2 regions of the Pseudomonas rhizosphaerae genome follow, and region 2 is predicted to be linked to the other one. Evidence: predicted binding sites of a transcription regulator. Region 2 holds the regulator's gene; the other holds the start of a gene.
What was found. Region 2 encodes FliA, which starts transcription of late flagellar genes. Its sites were predicted from a motif close to CTAAAGTTTNNNNNNNNNNNGCCGNTAA; they were not measured.
Positions count from the first base shown of each region.

Region 1: a site for FliA is predicted at 1,344-1,371, ahead of LT40_RS07680 (methyl-accepting chemotaxis protein). Genes of this name have one in related genera too.

Region 1 covers NZ_CP009533.1:1,704,076-1,707,274, forward strand. The annotation lists gene LT40_RS07675 (putative bifunctional diguanylate cyclase/phosphodiesterase) at 1-1,208, opposite strand, end outside; gene LT40_RS07680 (methyl-accepting chemotaxis protein) at 1,451-3,091, shown strand.
Region 2 covers NZ_CP009533.1:557,862-561,060, forward strand. The annotation lists gene flhF (flagellar biosynthesis GTPase FlhF) at 1-67, shown strand, start outside; gene fleN (flagellar synthesis regulator FleN) at 186-1,019, shown strand; gene fliA (RNA polymerase sigma factor FliA) at 1,013-1,759, shown strand; gene LT40_RS02510 (chemotaxis response regulator CheY) at 1,886-2,260, shown strand; gene LT40_RS02515 (protein phosphatase CheZ) at 2,280-3,068, shown strand; gene LT40_RS02520 (chemotaxis protein CheA) at 3,126-3,199, shown strand, end outside.

The sequences.
Region 1 (3,199 bases), 1.1 Mb from region 2:
AGATTGCCGACCAGCGCTTCTTCGGTGATCTCGACTTCGAACCGTTCGAACGGGAAGTCCTCGTGCCTGAGTTGCTCGACCAGGCGATCCGGAAACAGCTCATCGGTGATCATCGTGGCGCTGACGTTCAACGAAAGATGAAGGTCGTCGTCCCACAGGCTAGCGGCCCGGCAGGCCTGCCTGACCAGCGAACGGGTCATCGCCGGTATCAGGCCCATGCGCTCCAGAAGGGGAATGAAATCGGTCGGCATTCCGGTGCTGCCATCGGGCTTGAGCCAGCGGGCAAGGATCTCGAAGCCGACGACCTGCTGTGACGGCAGGGTCACGATGGGCTGGAAGAACGGCACGATTTCTTCCCGATCCACGGCATGCCTGAGGGCAAGATCCAGATCGGCTTGGGCCCGCAGCTGCCGTTCGTATTCGTTGTCGTAGAAATTGAAGGTCGAGCGACCGGTGTTCTTCCCTCGGTACATGGCAGTGTCCGCGCAATGCAGCAGGGACGATGCATCCTGCGCATCCACCCACGACCGGGAAATGCCGATGGTTGCGCCCAGTCGCGCGCACAGGGTGGTTTCGAGCACCGGTTCGCTCAGCCAGCGGACCGCCAGCTCGGCTATTTCGGCAAGCTCGCTCTCTTCCCTGTGGTCGAGGAACAGCAGGCAGAATTCGTCTCCGCCCAGGCGCGCGGCCGTTCCCGCGTGGATGGCGGCGATGCCCTGCAGCCTGTGCGAAACCTCTACCAGCACGCTGTCTCCCGCCGAATGGCCATGCTGATCGTTGATGGCTTTGAAATGGTCCAGATCGATCAGCAAGATGGCCAGGGGCCGCTGCAGGTCGAGCTTTTTGCGCAGCACGTCCATGAACACGCGCCGGTTGATCAGCCCACTGAGCGAATCGTATTTGGCCAGGGTCTCGGTCTGCGACTGGATGCGTTGTAGGCGTCGATAGCTCGATTGCGTATTGGCGACCAGGCGCGTGAGCACCACCGTCGGGATGATCAGCGACAGCATCGAGAAGCCCGAAGCCGTCAAGACGAATCTCCAGCGTTCGGCATCTTCGAAATCGCCGTCATAAGGCAGATTCAGCCAGTGCATGACAAAGGCTTCGAGGTGGAATTCCCAGAGTATGGAGAGACCAACCACAGTGAGCAGACTCAGCAGCAGAAGCGTGGGCAGGCGGCACGGATTTCGGCGGTGTAGATCGGTCATGGTTGGCCTCGCAGGGCCATGTAGGGGAAGAGTGATGTCAGACCGCCATTATTCCACAAGCGTTCCTACCGCTGATCGGCATCTGTGTGCATCTGGTCGCCATGCAGCAGGCCGGACGTATGGCAAGCCACGTTATTCAAGCTTCCATGGCGGGTGCCGATAGAGGGCTCATACCACCCTAGACCCTGATGCGAAGTACCCGACGCCGCGGTGCTTTTCGGTCGACCTGACAGGACATCCGTATGACATGGCTCCGCGATGCAAAGTTATCCTCCAAATTGATCGCAGCCTTCGGGTTGTGCGCACTCATTACCCTGGCCGTTGGTGTACTGGGCAGTCGCGGTGTGAGCCAGATGTCGGACAGTCTCAAACTGGTGTTTTCCAATAACCTGATCTCGGTTTCCAAGACGGCCGAAGCCAAGAGCAAGGCCATCGCCCAGCTCAAGGATCTGTACGCCCTGATCGCCGCTCATGCGGAGAATGATTCGCAGAGTGTCAAAGACACCATTCGCCAAAGCATGAATGCCAACCTTGCCGACAGCGAGAAGGCCTTTTCGATCTACCGCAAGACTCCACTGGCGGACGACGAGCGAGCTGCCGGTGACAGGATGGAACGTGATTGGCCGGTCTACCAGGCGCAGATCCAGAAAGTGCTGTCGGTGCTGGACGCTGGCAATGTACAGGGTGCACGTTCACTTATGTCCGGCGAGATCCAGCAAGCCTATCGTACCGTGATGGATGAGTTGACCATCATGGTAGAGTCGAACAACCGGCAAATCGGCGAGGGCGCCCTTGACGCTGAAGCGCAGGAGCAGGCAGCGATCAGGGTGCTTTATATAGGTATCGCGTTGGCATTCCTCGCGGCGTTGGCACTGGGGCTGTTCATCAGCCGTTTGATCAGCCGCCCCATCGCAACAGCAGTGGCCAGCGCCCAGCTGATCGCCAAAGGTGACCTGACCCATACCATCGGTAGCTCGGCACGCGACGAGACCGGGCAGTTGCTCACGGCCCTGGGTGAAATGCAGGAAGGCCTCAAGGCCACCATTCACCAGATCGCCGATGCATCGAACCAGCTCGCTTCGGCCGCGGAAGAGCTCAATGCCGTCACCGAGGACGGCAGCCGCGGGCTGCTGCGCCAGAACGACGAGATTCAGCAGGCGGCCACGGCCGTCACCCAGATGACCTCGGCGGTGGAAGAGGTCGCACGCAATGCCCTTTCTACTTCGGAAGCCTCGCAGACCGCCAGCAGTCAGGCCACCGACGGCCTGACCCAGGCGCGCAATGCGGTGGACGCGGTGAACAATGCCACGGTTGAAATCCAGTCCTCGACCACCATCGTCGAAGACCTGGCCGTGCAAGTACGCGATATCGGCAAGGTGCTCGACGTCATCCGCGGTATCGCCGAACAGACCAACCTGCTGGCGCTCAACGCGGCCATCGAAGCGGCCCGTGCTGGCGAGCAGGGGCGTGGTTTCGCGGTGGTCGCCGATGAGGTCAGGGCCTTGGCGGCACGGACCCAGTCGTCCACGGGCGAGATCGAAAGCATGATTGGCGCTGTACGCTCGCGAGCGGATCAGGCGGTGACGGCCATGGGCAAGAGCCAAGGCCTGGTGGGCGATACTCAAGTGTTGGCCAAAGCCACCGGCGATGCGCTGCAATCCATCGCCACCGGGATCGCCCAGATCAACGACCGCAACCTGGTCATCGCCAGTGCGTGCGAGGAGCAGGCCCATGTCGCACGTGAAGTGGACCGCAACCTGATCAACATCCAGGACCTGTCCACGCAGACCGCGGCAGGCGCTCACCAGACCAGCGCATCGACTCAGGATCTGTCGCGCCTGGCCACTTCGTTCAATGATCTGGTGAGCCGCTTCCGTCTGTAAAATGTTCGGAATGGTTCAACGGGCTCGGCAAACGATCGTGACAACCCGTACAATACAGATGGGACGCATTCGCGTCTTTTATCCAGTACGGAGTTACATGTGTGGTCA
Region 2 (3,199 bases):
CAGCGAAGAGGCCATGGCCGATATGTTCGCAGGGCTCTACCACAGCCCCGACAAGCGAGTTGGCTGAGGTGAAGAACGTTAGGCAAGCACAATCTTCCTGCATCGTAGGGTTGCCAGGAAATACTCGAGCAATCGAACTGGCAGCCACTGGTGTGGCCTCGGTCTAGACAAGGTAAAGAACGAACATGGGCAGCATGCATCCCGTACAGGTGATCGCGGTGACCGGCGGCAAAGGTGGCGTCGGCAAGACTAATGTGTCAGTGAACTTGTCCCTGGCGTTGGCCGAGCTCGGCCGCCGGGTCATGTTGCTGGACGCCGACCTTGGCCTGGCCAACGTCGACGTGTTGTTGGGCCTGACCCCCAAGCGCACCCTGGCGGATGTGATCGAAGGCCGCTGCGAACTGCGCGACGTGATGTTGCAGGGCCCTGGCGGAATCCGCGTCGTGCCGGCGGCTTCCGGCACCCAGAGCATGGTCCACCTGACCCCGGCCCAGCATGCCGGTCTGATCCAGGCCTTCAGCGATGTGGGCGACAACCTCGACGTGCTGATCATCGACACGGCCGCCGGCATCGGCGATTCGGTGGTCAGCTTCGTCCGCGCGGCCCAGGAAGTCCTGCTGGTGGTGTGCGACGAGCCCACCTCGATCACTGACGCCTACGCCCTGATCAAGCTGCTCAACCGCGACTACGGCATGAACCGTTTCCGGGTCCTGGCCAACATGGCGCAGAGCCCTCAGGAAGGGCGCAACCTGTTCGCCAAGCTGACCAAGGTGACCGATCGCTTCCTCGACGTTGCCCTGCAGTACGTCGGCGCCGTGCCGTACGACGAGTCGGTGCGCAAGGCCGTACAGAAGCAGCGCGCCGTCTACGAGGCATTTCCCCGCTCCAAATGCTCGCTGGCCTTCAAGGCCATCGCGCAGAAGGTAGACACCTGGCCGTTGCCGGCCAATCCCCGCGGCCACCTGGAGTTCTTCGTCGAACGCCTGGTGCAGCAAACCAGTGCAGGGCCCGTATCATGAGCGCCAGCGGATACCGTATGTACAGCAAGGCGTCGCGCGACTCGCAGCAGCATCAGCTGATCGAGCAATACGCACCGCTGGTCAAGCGCATCGCCTATCACCTGCTGGCGCGACTGCCGGCCAGCGTGCAGGTGGAAGACCTGATCCAGGCCGGCATGATCGGCCTGCTGGAGGTCTCGACCAAATACGATTCGAGCAAGGGCGCCAGTTTCGAGACCTATGCCGGCATTCGTATCCGCGGCGCGATGCTCGACGAAGTGCGCAAGGGTGACTGGGCGCCGCGTTCGGTACACCGCAATACGCGCATGGTCAGCGACGCCATTCGACGAATTGAATCGAAAACCGGCCGCGACGCTAAAGATCACGAGATTGCGGCCGAACTCAATCTGAGTCTGGATGATTACTACGGGATCCTGAACGATACCCTGGGCAGTCGCTTGTTCAGTTTCGACGACCTGCTGCAGGACGGCGAGCACGAGGGCCTGCACGAAGACGGCGCCAGCGGTTCGCTGGAGCCTTCGCGGGATCTGGAGGACGAGCGCTTCCAGGGCGCGCTGGCCGAGGCCATCGCCAACCTGCCCGAGCGGGAAAAGCTGGTCTTGTCGCTGTATTACGACGAAGAGCTGAACCTCAAGGAAATCGGCGAGGTACTGGGTGTCAGCGAGTCGCGCGTCAGCCAGCTGCACAGCCAGTGCGCCGCGCGACTGCGCGGGCGCCTGGGGGAGTGGCGGGCACGCTGAAGTACTGGGTTTCCCAAGCGTTCGGGGCTGGTCTGCAGTGGTAGTGGATGTAATCGGATTCGATTGTTATGCACGTCCAGGGGCTGGGCGTGTTCAAGACTGCTGGAGGTCTAATTGGACAAGAACATGAAAATCCTCATCGTCGACGATTTCTCGACGATGCGGCGCATCATCAAGAATCTGCTGCGTGACCTGGGCTTCACCAACACCGCCGAGGCCGATGATGGCAACACGGCCTTGCCGATGCTGCTCAGCGGTAACTTCGATTTCCTCGTCACCGACTGGAACATGCCCGGCATGTCCGGCATCGACCTGCTGCGCCAGGTGCGTGCCGACGATCGCCTCAAGCACCTGCCGGTGCTCATGGTGACCGCCGAAGCCAAGCGCGAGCAGATCATCGAAGCCGCCCAGGCCGGGGTCAACGGGTATGTGGTCAAGCCTTTCACTGCGCAAGTGCTGAAAGAAAAAATCGAAAAGATTTTCGAGCGCGTCAATAGCTGAATTCTGCAACGGGGGCGCAATGGATCACAAACAAAGCACATTGGGGGACTTCGAGTCGACCCTGAAGAAACACGCCGTGGAGCTGGTGGACAGCCTTGAAAAAGGCCGGTTCGGTGAAGCGGTGCAATTGATCCACGAGCTGAACCAGACCCGCGACCGCGGCCTGTACCAGGAAGTGGGCAAGCTGACGCGCGAGCTGCACAGCGCCATCGTCAGTTTCCAGATCGATCCGAACATTCCCCAGGCCGAAGAAGTTTCGCAGATCACCGATGCGACCGAACGCTTGTCGTATGTGGTGCGCCTGACCGAGAGCGCGGCCAACCGGACGATGGACCTGGTCGAGCAGAGCACGCCGGTGCTCAACACCTTGAGTGCCGAGGCCAGCGCCTTGAGCGTCGACTGGCAGCGCTTCATGCGCCGTGAAGTGGCCGCCGACGAGTTTCGCGAACTGGCGCGCCGGGTCGACGGGTTTCTGACCCGCAGCGAGCAGGGCAATCGGGAAGTGGCCAGCCACCTGAACGATATTGTCCTGGCCCAGGACTACCAAGACCTCACCGGCCAGGTCATCAAGCGCGTCACTGCGCTGGTCACCGAAGTGGAGAGCAACCTGCTCAAACTGGTCCTGATGGCCAGCCAGGTTGATCGCTTCGCCGGCATCCAGCATGACCACGAACAGCTGCGTGCCGAAAAAGATCAAGAAAAACATCCCGCCAAGGGTGAAGGTCCGCAGATCCATGCCGATAAACGTGAAGACGTCGTATCCGGTCAGGACGATGTCGACGATCTGCTGTCCAGTCTGGGCTTCTAGGCCGACGCCTCGCCCGACTGTGTTGACCGTTAATCACGTACTCCAGGGAGCATCCACATGAGCTTCGGCGCCGACGAAGAAATCCTTCAGGATTTCCTGGTAGAGGCCGGCGAAATTCTCGAGCAACTGTC